2 regions of the Pseudomonas sp. URMO17WK12:I7 genome follow, and region 2 is predicted to be linked to the other one. Evidence: riboswitches for the same ligand, from Rfam matches in the RefSeq annotation. Region 2 holds a riboswitch; the other holds the start of a gene.
What was found. Region 2 has a riboswitch for manganese ahead of mntP (manganese efflux pump MntP). Riboswitches for the same ligand answer to the same signal wherever they lie in the genome.

Region 1 (8,834 bases), on a different contig from region 2:
GAACTGAGCGTCTGCGCCACGACCGCTGAAGATTGGCGCGCGGCTGTGATAGTTCATGAAGTAGCCACCGAACTCGGTGTTGAGCGGCTCGAACATGTAACGCAGGGCAACACCAAACTGGCCGCTGTCGCGTGCATCGCGGTCCGCGCCACGGCGCACGATAACCCCTTCATCCGGGTTACCGTAGGTCACGCCCCGGGCGGCCAGGGTGTTGTTTACCGGAGTCGCCAGCGGCCCAAGCCGGCTGCTCAGCGAGTTGCGTGTGGCGAGCACCGCCAGGTTGTTGTTGCAACCGTCGGCGATCACGTCCGGCTGGGAGAAGAACGTCCCGCAGTTGTCGACAACTGTCTGGTCCCATTCAATCTGATAGAAGCCTTCGGCCGACAGGTTGTCGGTCAGGCTTTGCGACACGTAGAACATGTTGACCGGGATCAGGCCTTCCTTGATCTCGGCACCAGGGCGGCGGAACGCCGACACATCGATCGGGTTGATCGAGTTGATGCCACCGCCGATGAAGGTACTTTCGCCCCAGCTCACCACCTGCTTGCCCAGACGCACCGAGCCTGGCTGATCGCCGAGCGCGTAGTTGTGGTAGACGAAGGCATCGAGCAGCTCCGAGCCCGCCGACTTGGCGCCTTCCTTGCGGTTGGAGTCGCTGATGTCCTTGAATTCGCGGTTTTCGTCTTTCAGTTCGAAGTCGTACCAGTACTTGCCGCGCACGAACACACCGGTGTCGCCGTACTTCAGTTCGAGGTCATGGATGCCTTTGAAGATCTTCGAGAAGGTTTCGCCCTTCTTGAAGTTCAGGTGGCCATCGTCGGAGGTCTGCGACAGGCCCTTGCCGCCGTTGTTGGCCCCGATCAGGTTCTTGTTGGGGTTGGCAGTGGACCAGCTGGCGCCAACGGAGAGCGACGAGTCGAACTGGCCTTCGATTTCACCAATGTTGAAACTGACAGCGAAAGCAGGACTTGCGAGCGTGGAAGCAAGGCTGACGGCCAAGGGCAACTTGGCCCGGCGCCAGAACGGATATGCAGATTTCATCGACGCTACTCCATGTACTTTATTGTTATGGCAGTGAGTCCTTTCAGAAACGGCCCGAGCGACCGGTGTGCAGGTTTCCCCCGCAGCGGCACGTCTTGCGCGTGCCGCCCTCCCCCATTCCTGAAAATCCCCTGACCCCGACTATAGCCAGCAGGCTCAGGTGCTTGATCCCTCTAAAGTGTGATTTGCGCACCAGGTGCCAAATTGCCCCGGCGTTTCCCGGGCAGCGCATTGGCCGTGCTGAAGCATGGCCGATATTTTTCGTTTGGCAAGGTTTGAACCTGTCTAGCATGCGGGCCACATTGTGTCGTGCGCAGCCCGCGGCGTGCCTACAAGGTAGACAGGAAGGCACTGTTACTGGCCTGCCACTGCACGATGTCCTGGCGGATGCGCTTCTTGTCGAGCTTGCCGACGCTCGTCTTGGGAATTTCAGTAACAATGGCGATCTGGCTTGGAATGGCCCACTTGTTGATGTGCCCTTCCTCGACGAATGGCTTGAGGTGCTCCTTGAGCGCCTTGGCATCGATCGCCTTGTCGTCACGCACCACCAGCAGGGCGAACGGGCGCTCGCCCCATTGCGGGTCGGCTACCCCTACCACTGCCACCTCGCGCACGGCCGGATGACGGCTGATCAGGTCTTCGAGGTCGAGCGAGGAGATCCACTCGCCGCCGGTCTTGATCACGTCCTTGATGCGGTCGCGGATGTCGATGTAGCCCATGCCGTCGAGGGTGGCGACGTCACCGGTGTGCAGCCAGCCACCCTGCCACAGCTCCTCGCTCTTTTCCGGCTCCTTGAAGTACCCCATGGTCAGCCATGGCGCACGCAGCACCAGTTCGCCCTGGGTCTCGCCATCGGCCGGCAGGAATTTGCCATCGCCATCGACGATCGCCGCTTCCACCAGCGGCACCGGCACACCGGCCTTGATGCGATAGGTGACGCGCTCATCCTCGCTGCCGGCCTGCAGCTCGTCATTCAGGTGCGCGGCGGAAATCAGTGGGCAGGTCTCCGACATGCCGTACGCCGCCGTCAGCTGGATACCCCGGGCCAGCGCCGCTTCGTACAACGCCCGGTTGAGCGCGCTGCCGCCGATGATGATCTTCCAGCCAGCGAAGTTCTCGCCCTGGGAGGACGGGCAGTTGAGCAGCATCTGCAAAATGGTCGGCACACAGTGTGAAAAAGTGACCTTCTCTTCGCGCCACAGCTTGACCAGCATGTCCGGCTCGTAGCGGCCCGGGTAGACCTGCTTCATGCCAAGCATGGTGGCCGCATAGGGGATGCCCCAGGCATGCACGTGGAACATTGGCGTGATCGGCATGTACACGTCGTTGCTGCCAAGCAGGCGCACGCTGTCGATGCTGCCGGTCACCGCGGCTTCGGCCAGGGTATGCAGCACCAGCTGGCGGTGGGTGAAGTAGACACCCTTGGGGTTGCCGGTGGTGCCGGTGGTGTAGAAGGTGGTGGCCACCGAGTTCTCGTCAAAATCCGGGAAGTCGTAGCGCGGGCTTGCAGCGGCGAGCAGTTGTTCGTATTCGCCGATCAGGTTCGGCAGCTCGGCAGTCTTGTCCGGGCCATCGGTGATCAGCACGGTCTTGTCGACCGTGGTCAGCTGCCCGGCAATGGCCTGATAGAGGCCGACGAAATCGCTGTTGACCAGCACGAAGCGGTCTTCGGCGTGGTTCATGGTGTAGAGGATCTGCTCGGGCGAGAGACGCACGTTGATGGTGTGCACCACCGCGCCGATCATCGGGATGGCGAACATGCACTCCAGGTAACGGTGGCTGTCCCAGTCCATCACCGCCACAGTGTCACCCGCCTTGACCCCGGCTTCGGTGAGCACGTTGGCGAGGCGGGCGATACGCTCGTTCAGCTGCGGATAAGTCAGGCGCAGCTGATCGCGATAGACGATCTCGCGGGTCTTTTCGTAGCGGCTGCCGGACATCAGCAGGCGCTTGATCAACAGAGGGAAGGTATAGGCGCCCTCGGCGGGCTTGATGATGCGGGTCTGCAACATGGTGATCCCTTTTCTGAAAAGCATGCCGAACAAGTCTGGATCTACTGTAGTAGCTCAATGTGACGGTCAAATCAGCCGAAGGAATGATTTGGCGGTGCAAGGTATGAGTGGCATTGTGCGGGTTGATGGATCAACCCCTGCCCTGCCACCGGAGCTTCCCGTGATGCCCAGCTTGCGCCGTGCCGTGTTTCTCGATCACCAATCCCTGGACCTTGGCGACCTCGACCTGTCGCCGTTGCAGCAGCAGTTCGACGAATTCGAGCTGTTTGCCGCCACCCGCCCGGAGCAGGTCGCCGAACGCCTGCAGGGCGCTGTCGCGGTGGTCAGCAACAAGGTCATGCTCGATGCCGCCGCACTGGCCGCCAACCCGCAGCTGAAGCTGATCCTGGTGGCCGCGACCGGCACCAACAATGTCGACCTGGCCGCTGCCCGCGCCCAGGGCATCACCGTCTGCAACTGCCAGGGTTATGGCACGCCATCGGTAGCCCAGCACACCATCGCCCTGCTGCTGGCCCTGGCCACGCGCCTGTGCGACTACAATCAGGCGGTGGCAGACGGCCAGTGGGCCAAGGCCAGCCAGTTCTGCCTGCTCGATTTCCCGATTGTCGAACTAGAAGGCAAGACCCTCGGCCTGCTCGGCCATGGCGAACTGGGTGGCGCAGTGGCACGCCTGGCCGAAGCCTTCGGCATGCGCGTGCTGAGCGGGCAGATCCCTGGCCGCCCGGCCCGTGATGACCGCCTGGCGCTGGACCAACTGCTGCCGCAGGTCGACGCGCTGACCCTGCACTGCCCACTCAACGAGCACACCCGGCACATGATCGGCGCCCGCGAACTGGCGCTGCTGAAAAAAGGCGCGCTGGTGGTCAACACCGCCCGTGGCGGCCTGATCGACGAACAGGCCTTGGCCGACGCCTTGCGCAATGGCCACCTGGGCGGCGCCGCCACCGATGTGCTGAGCGTCGAGCCGCCGGTCAATGGCAACCCGCTGCTGGAAAAGGACATCCCGCGCCTGCTGATTACCCCGCACAGCGCCTGGGGCGCGGTGGAGTCGCGCCAGCGCATCGTCGGCCAGCTCAGCGAAAACGCCGAGGCTTTCTTCAAAGGCCAGCCCCGCCGCGTGGTCAGCTGAGTCAAGAGCCCGGCTCTGCTACACTGCGCCACTTTTTTCAGGAGGCGTCGTCCATGGACCCGCGCAGTGAAGTATTGCTCCGCCAGGCAGAGCTGTTCCAGGGCCCGCTGCTGCTCGCTGGCGCCCCCGCCGACGGCCTGCTTGGGCAACTGCCCCAGGCCCATGGCTGGGCCTGGCACGCCGGTGACCAGGCCATGCTCGACAGCCGCTTCGCCGGGCGCAGCCACTATGGTGTCGACGTGCCGCCGGTGGCTTTCGAGGCGGCCGTGCTGTTCCTGCCCAAGTCGCGCGAACTGGCGGCTTACCTGCTCAATGCCCTGGCCTCACGCCTGGCCGGCCGAGAGCTGTACCTGGTGGGGGAAAAGCGTGGCGGCATCGAAGGCGCAGCCAAGCAGCTGCAGGCGTTCGGCAAACCACGCAAGCTCGATAGCGCACGGCATTGCCAGCTGTGGCAGGTGACCGTGGACAACGCCCCACAAGCCAAACCACTGGAAAGCCTGGCCGAGCGCTTCACGCTCGACCTCGAAGACGGCCCACTGCAGGTGGTGAGCCTGCCAGGAGTGTTCAGCCACGGCCGCCTTGACCGCGGCACCGCCCTGCTGCTCAAGCACCTGGACAACCTGCCGGTCGGTCACGTGCTCGACTTCGGCTGTGGTGCTGGCGTGCTGGGTGCCACAGTAAAACGACGTTACCCACACAGCCGGGTCACGCTGCTGGATGTCGACGCCTTTGCCGTCGCAGCCAGCCGCCTGACACTGGCGGCCAACAGCCTTGAGGGCGAGGTCATCAGTGGCGATGGCATCGATGCCGCGCCCACCGACCTGAGCCTGATCCTGAGCAACCCACCGTTCCACACCGGGGTGCACACCAATTACCAGGCGTCGGAGAACCTGCTGAAAAAATCCGGCCAACATCTGCGAAAAGGTGGAGAAATGCGCCTTGTAGCGAATAGCTTCCTGCGCTATCAGCCATTGATCGAGGGCGCCCTTGGCAACTGCCAGACCTGCGCCGAGGCCGATGGCTTCCGTATCTATCGCGCCACACGCGGATAAAAACAGGGCTTGCCGAAACCGATTCGGCTAGGCAGAATCCGCACCGTCCTAGGGGAGTAGTCTCCCGCGAGCGCCCTGCTCGCCCGGTACGCGTCAACATACTTGGCCCACAGGCCATGGCGCGTGCGACCCAGCGACCTGCACAGACAGGTCCGGGGTTTGACAAGACCTATGACACGCACACCTTACCCGGGGCGGGGAGGCTGTACGTGTCATAGCCGTGTCGACCCGCCCCCGTAGGAATCCTGATGCTGGAATCTCTGTTGGTCCCCACCGCAATCGTTGCCTTGGCTGAAATCGGCGACAAGACGCAATTGCTCGCACTCATCCTCGCCGCACGCTTCCGCAAGCCTTGGCCAATCATCGCCGGCATCATCGCCGCCACCCTGGCCAACCATGCGGCCGCCGGTGCAGTGGGTGCCTGGGTCGGCAGTTTCTTCACCGAGTCGGTGCTGCACTGGGTGCTTGCCGCAAGCTTTACCGCCACTGCGCTGTGGACCTTGGTACCCGACAAGATGGACGATGACGAGAACCCGGCACGCCGCTTCGGCCCGTTCCTGACCACGCTGATCGCCTTCTTCCTGGCCGAGATCGGTGACAAGACCCAGGTCGCCACGGTGATGCTGGCTGCCCAGTATCCGCACCTGATCCTGGTCATCCTCGGGACCACCTTGGGCATGCTGATTGCCAACGTGCCGGTGGTGCTGGCGGGTAACTTCGCCGCTGAGAAACTGCCACTGACGCTGATCCGTCGCCTGGCAGCTGCCGCGTTCTTCGTGCTGGCGATCGTGGCCGTGTACTCGGCGATGAAGACCAGCGGCTGGGTGGGATAAAAAAGTTGAAAGCAGCGGGCGCTTTGCGCCCTTTTCGCGACACAAGGCCGCGCCTACAGGTTATTGCATTCTCTTGTAGGAGCGGCCTTGTGTCGCGAAGGGCTGCAAAGCAGCCCCAGCGAGCTTACTTCTTGGCCGCTTCGTACAGCGGCATCACCTTCGGAATGGCCGCCTGCAACGAGGCAATCCGGCTGCTCGACGCCGGGTGAGTGCTCATGAACTCAGGCGGCGCACCTTCCGAAGCCTTGCTCATCTTGTTCCACAAGGTGATCGCGGCATTTGGGTCGTAGCCGGCACGCGCCGACAGCTCAAGGCCGATCAGGTCGGCCTCGTTCTCGTTGGCGCGGCTGTTGGGCAAGGTCATGGCGTAGTTCACCACGGTGTCGGCCATGGCCATGCTGTTCTGGCCAAGGCCAAACAATGCACCCGCGCCCTGGCGCGCCATCTCTACGCCATAGGCCTTGGACATCGCTTCGCGGCTGTGCTCGCGCAAGGCGTGGGCGATTTCGTGCCCGACCACAGCGGCAATTTCCGCATCGGTGAGCTTGAGCTGATCGATCAGCCCGGTGTAGACGATGATCTTGCCGCCCGGCCCGCAGTTGGCATTGAGCTCGTCACTCTTGATGACGTTGACTTCCCAGTTCCATTGCGCGGCATCAGGGCGGAACTGCGGCGCCTGGGCGATCAGCCGGCTGGCGATGGCCTGCACGCGCTTGGCGTCAGCACTGGATTTGTCGAGCACGCCCTTGCTCGAAGCCTCACCGAGGGTCTGCTGGTAGGACTGGGCGTACATCTGGTTGACCTCATCGGTCGAAAGCATGCTGAACATGTATTGCTGACGCTGGACGCCGACAGCACCGCCACTGGTGGTATTCACCGCCTGGCAGCCAGCTAGCAGGATGCCAGCACTCAACAGGCTGACGACAAAAGACTTACGCATGAAAACACTCCCTTTTTACATGCGCCGTATCCTAGGCCGAGTCACCCGTACCCCGCCATAGCCGCAGGGAAGATTTTACCTAAGCCGGTGTAAGGCACTCCGGCGCGTCCAGTTTCGGGTCGTTGACGAAATTCGCAAGGGCCCGCTCACGCAGTGTCGCCGGCGGGCTGGCGAGCAGCTCATGCAGGCGCGCCAGCGGTGTGTCCGGGTCCAGCCAGGCGGCTTGGCCGGCCTGGTCGAGAATCAACGGCCGGCGCTGATTCATCGCGGCCTGGGTCACCACCGCGCAGCTCAGCCACACCTGGTCCTGCACCGGATAGGCTTCCCACACGGCGGCAAAATACAACGATGCGCCCTCCCCCGGCGTCAGCCAGTAAGGCCGCTTACGCACCGAACCGCGCCACTCGTAAAAACCGTTGGCCGGCATCAGGCAACGGCGCAGACGAAACGCTTCGCGGAACATCGGCTGCTCGACCAAGGTCTCGGCCCGGGCATGGGCGGGGGTGCGGGAAAGGTCGGTGAGCCAGGCCGGGGTCAGCCCCCAGCGCGCCTTGGCCAGTTGCTGCTGGCCATCGAGCTGGCGCTGGATCAGCACCGAGGCACCGGGCGCGATATTCCATTGGGCCGGCTGGCCGGCAGGGAAGCCCGGCAGGCTGGCCAGCGCCTGGGGCCAGCGAAACAGGGCGTAACGTCCACACATGGGCGATTTCAGAACCTAGCAGATCAAGGTACCGGGATGACTCTCCGGCTCGTCGCCGGCAAGCGGCTGGGCACCATTGTACGCATCGATCAGTTGCCGTGCGTACTCGGCCTGCTCGTCGGGCACCGCAAGCCCGAGCAGGCCCTGCAACGGCAATTCGCCGGCAGCACCCATCAGGTCGCGACCGGCCAGGTGCACTTGAATGCCCTCGCTGGCGAGCATGCCCAGCAACATTTCAGCTTCCAGCAGGTTTTCAGGTTCGTAGATCCGCCGCATCAGTCGTTCTCACCGTAGACATCCAGCATCCATTCGTCGCCATGAACCTGCAGCACAAAGCGGATAGGCTTGCAGCACACCTGGCAGTCCTCGATGTACTCCTGATCCCCCCCGGACAGGTCCACTGTGGTTTCGACTTCCTCGCCACAATAAGGGCAATCGTAGAACGCTTGTTCGAGCATCGCGGCCTCCGAGGTGACTTGTGCGTATAATTGCCGGTCTGTTTACAGGGCTTGAGTGTGCCCGAGCCGTTTTTCGGGCCCCACCCCTTACCTTATTACCCTAGCCGTTTCCAACAAGAGAGCATGATGGGCGAATTCGATGCCATCCGACCGTACGACGACGCTGAGGTCCCTGCCGTTCTGGCACGCCTGCTCAGCGACCCGGCATTCCTCGATATCCTCACCCACTTCAAATTCCCACGTACCGCTGGTGCCCTCGGCTGGTTGCTCAAGCCGCTGATCGCCCGGCGCCTGCGCAAGGAATTCGCCGGCGTCACCTGCGTGTCGACCCTGCAGGACAAAGTCGAGTACTACGTCGACCAGACCATCGAACGTGCCACCGACGGCGTCACCTATTCTGGCGTCGAACAGCTCAAGTCGGGCACGGCCTATCTGTTCCTGGCCAACCACCGCGACATCGTCATGGACCCGGCCTTCGTCAACTACGCGGTGTACCACGCCGGCCTGCCGACACCCCGCATCGCCATCGGCGACAACCTGCTGCAGAAGCCGTTCGTCAGCGACATGATGCGCCTGAACAAGAGCTTCATCGTGCACCGCTCGATCAGTGGCCGCCGCGAAAAGCTCGCGGCCTACCAGTTGCTCTCGGCTTACATCAACCACTCGATC
Region 2 (8,834 bases):
CGCTCCAGGGGTATCTGGTGATGGTCACCCAGCCGGTTGAACGCTGCCCGCTGCGCCGTGCGCACGCTGCCATCGAACCCCGGCATGGTTACGGTGCCGGCACCGAAGTCGGCGATATGGGTCTTGGCCGCATCGCACACATGCAGCAAGTGCAGTTCGGCGTTGCATTGCAGGGCCAGGGCATGGGCGCTGTAAATCACCTGGTCGTCCAGGTGTTCGCCCGCACCGTGGCAGTTCAGGTCGACCGCCGCCGCAATCTGCCGGGGCAGCGGTAGGCGAATGTCGCTGACCAGGTGCACGGCCACCGGGCTTTCCTTGAGCAATTGCCAGTCCAGCGGCGTGACCAGAAGGCGCTTGAGTACCGGTTCGTGCTGCACGTCCTTGACCAGCAGGTCGCAACCCAGCCGTTTGATACGTTCGAGCGCACTGCCCAGAGGGTCGCGGGTCAGTAGCAGTTCGGTGGACACATCGAGCCCGGCGTTGCCCAGTTGCTCGGCCTCGTCGGCCAGCCACTGGCGGTTGTCGCCGAGCAGCCGCTCACGCTCGCGGCCATCGCTCATCAGGCCGAAGGTGTCGACATCGTCGACGAACACATTGATATCCAGCAGGGCACCACTGGACTCCGCCAGCGCCGCAGCGCGCTGCAGCGCCGGGGTATGGCGCATTTGCGGGCCGAGCATGACCAACAGACGCTTGAACTGGCTCATCGCACACCTCCACGTGTGGCAGCCCCCCAGCTATACAGATTTCACAACTTGCCCAATGCGCTCATGGCATCGAACAGCCAATAGATCAGTCTAGTGGTTGCGCGCAATGCCAGATCTGAAATCGGATGAACAGTTGATGTTGATTCACCGTGTTCGGGTACGTTTCATTGCGTCATTGAGCTCATTCAAAAATTTTGATCGTTCCATACAGGCAGCACTTTAACGCACTCGCCAGGCGATCACTTTTGGGGCATTATACCTTTTTGGTGCAGATACCTTTTTGCTTCATTTTTGAGGTCCGGATTATCATTAAAGAATGGCTTTTTTTTACGATACTTGAGCACAACGCCTGCATAAAATAGCTGTAAGGCTACAGGGTCACTTGGGCGTATTTTTTCTCTTATATTGTGCAGTGCTAGCATGGCTTGATTTTTTTGATCCTCTGTGGCGTTCTCGATCCCTGCTTTTATAAGTAAGTCTCGATCCCTTTTAATCACTGTTCCATCGAAGTGGTTACTAGTGAAGCGCAGGGAGGCGTCAAATGCCGAATGCCTGGTCATGCTCTCTCTGCCTGGCCAGTCACGATATGTTTCGAGTTGGGCTAAACTGTACATAAGCGGTTTCTCACCCTTAAAGATTCGCTTCAAATCATCGGTCATTAGTTCGTGTTGTTCCTTTCTGGCTTTAATGGCATTCCCTCTTAGAGGCTCCGATAATTTATTTATTTTCTTGAGCGATACTTTTACTGATGTCTGCTGCAGGAGTGATGGGACTTTTCGATTTGAATGCGTTGTTGGAATTGAGGGGGCGTGGCCACTTGGATCAGTGAAATTGATCGGGTCTCCTTGGCAGTAGGCGTAGCTGTTGATGCCGCCCATGTGAAATGGACTTAGGCTGTCGGGGATGCAAAATCGCATCAGTCGAGGATTATATAGGCGCCTGCCATTTCCGAGAGAATACCCACCGAGCCTGTCATCGAATAGTTCACCATTGAATGCGAGGGTGGAGTGCTGAGTCACGGTTCTCCAACCGTAGGGGGCATAGTTGCTCATCGTTTGTTCCTCCTGGCATAATTTTGGCCAAAAGAAACAATAGCGAAATTTAGGTGGGTCGCCACTGGCACTTTTGATAGTTGATCATCTGCTTCCAATGTGCGTGCGATTAAACTGTTCCATGCCAATACGTTGAGCGGTTGTTGCCCTGCATTGCCTGCAGCGCTGGGTTCGGATGTGGTGAGAGGGGCCCGTTGATCAGGGCATTTTTTGATTTCACCTACTGCAAGTGGATTTTCACGCTTTTTTCTCTTTACGCTGGTATCATCGCGCCACTCATTGGGGAGTAGCCTGCCTTCGCACACTGCAAAGGCGCTCTGGTCAACATATTTGGCAACCTGCCATGGCCAGCGCATCCACCCGGATTGGCGAGACCAACGACCTTCCTGCAGCCAAGCCGGGCCTGCAGGTCGTCTGTCGTTGACTCGTTGCCCGGCTGGAGTCTGATCGTTGAATGCCATTTCCCTCGCCTTTCTCGCCTTCGCCATGTCTACGGACGCCTTCGCGGCCGCCATTGGCAAAGGTTCCAGCCTGCACAAGCCACGCCTGGCCGAAGCCCTGCGCACCGGCCTGATCTTCGGCGTCATCGAGGCCCTCACTCCGGTCATCGGCTGGCTGCTTGGCCAGGCGGCCAGCCAGTATGTCGAACAGTGGGACCACTGGATCGCCTTTGCCCTGTTGCTGCTGCTGGGCGCGCACATGGTGCATGCCGGCCTGAAGCCGGATGACGAAGAAGTGGAAAAACAGAGCCAGCACTCGTTCTGGATCCTTGCGGTGACTGCGGTTGCCACCAGTATCGATGCCCTGGCAGTGGGCGTCGGCCTGGCCTTCGTCGACGTCAACATCTGGGTGGCGGCCGCGGCGATCGGCCTGGCGACCATGACCATGGTGACCCTTGGTACCATGCTCGGGCGTGCGCTGGGTTCGGTGGTGGGCAAGCGCGCCGAGATCGTCGGTGGCATCGTGCTGATGCTGGTCGGCGCAACCATTCTCTACGAGCACCTGAGCGCGGTGTAAGCATTACCGAGGCCGCTCTGCGGCCTCCTGCCACCCCCCACCCAGCGCCGCATACAGGTTCACTTCCGCCACCAGCTGCGCCAGGCGGTCGCTGATCAACCCCTGCTGCGCCGTGAACAGCGAGCGCTGTGCATCGAGAAAGGTCAGGCTGCTGTCCACGCCGATCCGGTAACGATGCTCGGCCAGGTTGTAATACCGCTGGTTCGACGCCACAAGATCGTGCTGGGCCTGCAGCTGTCGCTGATAGGTCGCCCGCGCTGCCAGGCCATCGGCCACCTCCTGGAACGCGCTCTGGATGGCTTTCTCGTACTGCGCCACCTGAATGTCCTTCTGTAACGCTGCATAATCCAGGCTGGCGCGCAGGCTGCCAGCGGTGAATATCGGCAGGCTGATCTGTGGCTGAAACAGCCAGGTACCGCTGCCGCCGTCGAACAGGCCGCTCAGTTGCGGGCTGGTGCTGCCGGCGTTGGCGGTGAGGCTGATACTGGGGAAGAACGCCGCCCGCGCCGCGCCGATATTGGCATTGGCCGCACGCAGCTGATATTCCGCCTGGACGATGTCCGGGCGGCGGCGCAGCAGGTCCGAAGGCAACCCGGCCGGCAACCCGGCGATCTGCTCGTCGGCCAAGGGCAGGGCGGCCAGGTCGCCCGCCACGGCGGTACCCACCAACAAGGACAACTGATTGAGGTCCTGGGCCACCTGGCGTTTGTAGCGCGCCACCGTGGCACGGGTGCTGTCGACGCTGGTGCGTGACTGGATCTGGTCCAGCGCCGATACCGTGCCGGCGCGGCGCTGGGCACTGGTCAAGCGCAGGCTGCGTTCGTCGGTGGCCAGGGTGTCCTTGGCCAACACCAGCAGCTCCTGATCGGCGCGCCAGGTCAGGTAGGCGCTGGCAACGCTGGCCACCAGGCTCAGCTGTGTGCTTCGCCGCGCTTGTTCACTGGCCAGGTAAGTCAGCAGCGCCTGGTCACTGAGGCTGCGCAGGCGGCCGAACAGGTCCAGTTCGTAGGCGCTGATGCCCAGGGTTGCGGCATAGGTCGAGGTAATCATCCCCTGGTCGGTGCCGGTCACACCCCGCGGCAGGTACTGGCGCTTGCCCGTGGCGTCGGCAGACACCTTCGGCAGCAAGTCGGCGCGCTGGATGCGGTACTGGGCGCGGTAGGCTTCGACGTTCAGCGCAGCCTCGCGCAGGTCGCGGTTGTTGGCCAGCGCGCTGTCGATCAGTTGGCGCAGCACCGGGTCCTGGAACACCTGCCACCAGTCCTCGGCGGGCTGGCGGGCCAACGCGTCGCCCTGATAGGCCGGGCCTTGAGGGAACTGGCCGGGCACAGGGGCGGCGGGGCGCTGATAGTCCGGTACCAGGGAGCAGCCGCACAGCAGCGCGGCGCACAGGGTCAGGGCGTGTCGGGGCATCACGGGCTCTCGTGCAGTCAGGCGCCGGCCATCCATTTCGCCAGCCCATGGCGGCCACTGACCCCCAGCTTGGCGGTGGCGCGCTTTAGGTAGGTTTCGATCGAGCTGTTCTTCACATTCAGCTTCTGCGCCATTTCCGGCACCGTGCCGCCTGTCAGCAGGCCGATGCACACTTCCTCCTCGCGGGTAGAAAGCCTGACCGCTTCCTGGACCAGGCGCTCGCCAAAGGCGTGGCGCAGCGAACCAGCTTCAAGGTCGGCCGGGGGCGTGCCGATGCGGCGTACGAGGCCCTGGTCGAGCAACTGACCATGGTGCTCGACCAGTGGCAGCAAGGTGTCGGAAAGGCTCTTGAGCTGAGACAGCTCCGCCAGGGAAAACGCCCTTTGCCCGGGCAGGCGATGGAAACAAATGACCCAGCGCCGGTCGCCGCTGCACGACACCAAGTGGCACTGATGGGGGTGCTGGGCATCCAGCGGGGCCTTGAACTCGATCAGCAGCGGGTCGTCCATCTGCATGATGCTCTGCAGCAACGGGTGGCGCAGTGGCTCGTTGCCAGGCCGTTGCTGCGCAAGGCCGGCACTGCCCAGTAACCTGATGCGGCTGACACTGGCCTGGCGCGAGTCAAGGGTCAACTCGCTGAGCTCGAGCCGGTGGATCGGTACCTGGGCATCGACCAGGCGTAACATCTGTGCGGCGAAACCGTCGGCGCCGGTACTGGCGACCAGTTCGCCCAGTTGCAGGTACAGCTGAGGGTCGGGGCGGTGTGCGAGGCTGGCGGTCAGCTTCATATCCTGTCTTCCTTGATTCAAAGCGTTACGGCGGGTGGTCTCGCTGTCGAGTGCTCCGGGTGGTGGGGGGTGGCGGTATTCAAGCCCGCAGCGGGGGCTGCGTCTGTAATGGAAAACCGGGACAGAAAATGCCATCAATTCCTACTGCCCGAGTGGGGCATGAAATTGGGCTCGTGCAGGGCAAGTTCGGATTAGCCAGTGAAATGGCGCCGTATCCCTGACGGTTCACTGCTGTTTCCGGTCAATGAGACTTGGCGTAAGTCATCAAGGGCGGCCAGCTGTGGTCGATTTCCTACAGGCTTTTCAGCTGCTATTGATAGGCGCCTCGGTTGTCCGGGTTTAACGGGCCATACAGTGCGAAGAGGGGGTGCTTGAATCCGCGGATGTTCAAGCCAAGAAGGACTTGCCCGCCCATGCCTGCCGCCCAAACCTTTGCCCTGACCGTTGCCCAGCGTGATATCTGGCTGGACCAGATCGGCCACGGCGATTCACCGCTGTACAACATCGGTGCCTATGTCGAGATCGACGGCGCGATGGATGTCCCGCGGCTGCGCAGGGCGCTGGCGCACCTGGTGGCGCTGCATGAAGGCTTGCGCACGGTGCTGGTGGAGCCAGCGGGGCAGGGTGGCGTACCGCGCCAGTACTTTGCGCAAACGCTGACGGTGGATCTGGCCGAACATGACCTGCGTGCTGCCCCAAGCCCGATGGCCGCCGCCCGGGCGCTGCTCGGCAGCTGCATGCAAAAGCCTTTTGTGCTGGGCGTCGGCCCCTTGTGGGGCACGCAGTTGATCAGGCTGGGCGAGCAGCGCTACCTGTTCGCGCTGCAGGCGCATCACCTGGTCCTCGATGGCTGGGGTGTGGACCTGTGGTTCAAACAGGTCGCTGACTACTATGGCCTGCTGGGCCAGGGCACGTCCTTGCCTGACAGCGCGCCCGGTTACCGCGAGTTCATCGAAGACGACAGCCAGTACCAGGCGTCGGCACGCCATGGCCGCGACCGTGACTACTGGCTAGGCAAATATCAGCAGTTGCCCGATGCCTTGCTGGCGCCGCGCGAGCGCGGGCGGGTGGCAGCCGGCGAGCCCAGCGCGGCCCTCGATCTGCCCTTCGACAGCCAGCTGCTGGCGCGCATGAACGTACTGGGCAGCGAGCTGCAGGCGTCGGCCTTCCACGTGTTGTTGGCGGCCATGCATGTGTGCTGCACACGTACCTGGCAGCGGGACCAATGGGTGGTCGGCGTGCCGGTGCGCAATCGCGGCAATGCGCGTTTCAAATCGACCCTGGGGCTGTTCACCCAGGTCAGCGCCTTGCGCATGGATTTTGGCCGTCATGGGTCATTTGCCGAGCTGGTACGCAGCATTCGCGACGCACTCAAGCAAGACTTTCGTCATCAGCGCTTCGCCCTCAGCGAGTTGAACCGCGCGCTAGGCGCCCTGCGCGAAGAACGGCCGCAGCTGTTCGAGCTGATGGTGTCTTACGAAGAAGATGGCAACGAGCTGCGCTTTGGTGACGCCTGCGGCCATACGGTGATGACCTGCAACAGCCACGAACCGACACCGTTGAGCCTACACCTGCGCAGCAACCCGCACAGCGGCAAGGCCCGCCTGCACCTGGTGCACAACCTGGCCTGGTTCAGCAAGGACGAGGTCGCCGCCCTGGCAGAGCGGCTGTTGCAGGTGTTGCAACAGGGGCTGGCGCGACCCGGGTTGAGTGTCGCCGGGTTTGACCTGGTAACGGCCGCTGAACAGCAGCAGTTGCAGCATTGGAACCAGGCGACGATCACCCTGGGGCAGCAGGAGCCATTGATCCACCGACGGATTGAAGCCCAAGCCAGGCGCCAGCCCGGGGCGCTGGCGGCACTGCACGCCGGCCAGCGCCTGAGCTATGGCGAACTGAACGGGCGCGCCAACCAGCTGGCGCGGCGGCTGATCGACCTTGGCGCAGGCCCGGACCAGCGCATCGCGGTGGTGGCCCAGCGCGGGCTGGACACGCTGGTCGGCTTGCTGGCGGTACTCAAGGCCGGCGCCGCCTATGTGCCAATCGACCCGGCACACCCGCAGGAGCGCCTGGCCTACCTGCTCGAAGACAGCGCACCCTGCGCGGTGCTGACCCACTCCCGGTTCAGTGCATGCCTGCCAGCCCACGGCCTGCCACAACTCGAGCTGGACCGCTGCACCTGGCAAGCGGCAAGCGCCGAGGCGCCGGCCGTCGCACACCTGGCGCCGAACCATCTGGTGTATGTCATCTACACCTCTGGCTCCACCGGCCTGCCCAAGGGCGTGATGGTCGAGCACCGCATGCTGGCCAACCTGGTCGACTGGCACTGCAACGCCTTCAACCTGGGCCCGGGCCGCCAGCAGTCGAGCCTGGCCGGTTTCGGTTTCGACGCGATGGCCTGGGAGGTCTGGCCAACCTTGTGCAGCGGCGCGACCCTGCACCTGGCGCCGGTACGCGAGGGCGCCGAAGACATCGACGCCTTGCTGAAGTGGTGGCGCGCGCAGCCGCTGGACGTGAGCTTTCTGCCGACGCCGGTGGCCGAGCATGCCTTTGCTCAGGGCGAACTGCACCCGACCCTGCAGACCCTGCTGGTCGGCGGTGACCGCCTGCGTCGCCTGGCCCGCGAGCGCCGTTACCGGGTGGTGAACAACTACGGCCCCACCGAAACCACCGTGGTGGCCACTTCAGGGGAGGTGAATGCCGGGCAGCCGCTGCACATCGGCGGGCCGGTCGCCAACACCCGGCTGTATGTGCTGGACGACCAGCAGCGATTGCTGCCGCCTGGCGCCGTCGGTGAGTTGTATATCGCTGGCGGCGGCGTGGCGCGCGGTTACCTGAACCGTCCCGCGCTGACCGCCGAGCGCTTCCTCGACGACCCGTTCAGTGCACGCCCCGGGGAGCGCATGTACCGGAGCGGCGACCTGGTACGCTGGCGGGCTGACGGCACCTTGGAATACCTCGGGCGCAACGACGACCAGGTGAAGATTCGCGGTGTGCGGGTCGAACTGGCCGAAATCGAAGCCGCCCTGAACAGCCATGTGGCCGTGCGCGAAAGCGTGGTGCTGCTGCGCGAGGGGCAGTTACAGGCTTGGTATCTCGGCGATGCAGCAGTAACGCCGCGCGCGTTGCATGAGCATTTGCGCGAACGCTTGCCTGCCGCCTTGCTGCCCGCGGCCTACGTCAGCCTGGCCGGCTGGCCGCTGACGGCCAACGGCAAGCTCGATCGCCGCGCCTTGCCGGCCGCGGATGAAGGCGCGAAGGTACGCCGCGAGCATGAACCGCCGCAAGGGGACATCGAAGCGCAGCTGGCATTGCTCTGGGCCGAGTTGCTGCAGGTCGAGCGGGTCGGGCGCCAGGACCACTTCTTTGAACTGGGCGGCCATTCGCTGCTGGCGGTGCAACTGATCGAGCGCATGCGCCAGCAAGGCATGCAAGCTGACGTGCAGGTACTGTTCGGCCAGTCGACCCTGGCCAGCCTGGCGGCTGCGGTGGCGGTAGGTGATGTTGCGCGGGTGCCAGCCAATGGCGTACTGCCGGGGTGCCAGCAAATCACCCCCGATATGCTGCGGCTCACTTCGCTCGACCAGCCCACCATCGAGCAGATCGTCGCATTGGTGCCAGGTGGCGCCGCCAACGTGCAGGAAATCTACCCGCTGGCGCCGTTGCAGCAAGGGCTGCTGTACCACCATGTCAGCGAAGCCCGGGATCCTTACCAGCAGCAGGCGCTGTTCGCCTTCGCCAGCCGCGAACAACGGCAGGCCTTTGTCGATGGCCTGCAGCAGGTGATCGAGCGGCATGACATCCTGCGCACCAGCCTCGCCTGGGAAGGGTTGCAACAGCCGCAGCAGGTGGTCTGGCGC

Region 1: another riboswitch for manganese. It lies ahead of H040_RS20305 (TMEM165/GDT1 family protein); the one in region 2 lies ahead of mntP (manganese efflux pump MntP).

What each region holds. Positions count from the first base shown of each region.
Region 1 is NZ_QLTL01000014.1:135,072-143,905, reverse strand. It holds gene H040_RS20330 (DUF1302 domain-containing protein) at 1-1,041, opposite strand, end outside; gene H040_RS20320 (fatty acid--CoA ligase) at 1,371-3,053, opposite strand; gene H040_RS20315 (2-hydroxyacid dehydrogenase) at 3,217-4,182, shown strand; gene H040_RS20310 (class I SAM-dependent methyltransferase) at 4,236-5,234, shown strand; yybP-ykoY riboswitch at 5,274-5,395, shown strand; gene H040_RS20305 (TMEM165/GDT1 family protein) at 5,486-6,067, shown strand; gene H040_RS20300 (M48 family metallopeptidase) at 6,192-7,007, opposite strand; gene H040_RS20295 (SOS response-associated peptidase) at 7,087-7,707, opposite strand; gene H040_RS20290 (putative signal transducing protein) at 7,723-7,983, opposite strand; gene H040_RS20285 (CPXCG motif-containing cysteine-rich protein) at 7,983-8,165, opposite strand; gene H040_RS20280 (1-acyl-sn-glycerol-3-phosphate acyltransferase) at 8,289-8,834, shown strand, end outside.
Region 2 is NZ_QLTL01000018.1:13,776-22,609, reverse strand. It holds gene H040_RS22400 (universal stress protein) at 1-707, opposite strand, end outside; gene H040_RS22395 (RHS repeat-associated core domain-containing protein) at 947-1,759, opposite strand; yybP-ykoY riboswitch at 2,029-2,203, shown strand; gene mntP (manganese efflux pump MntP) at 2,210-2,776, shown strand; gene H040_RS22385 (efflux transporter outer membrane subunit) at 2,780-4,189, opposite strand; gene H040_RS22380 (helix-turn-helix transcriptional regulator) at 4,207-4,977, opposite strand; gene H040_RS22375 (non-ribosomal peptide synthetase) at 5,391-8,834, shown strand, end outside.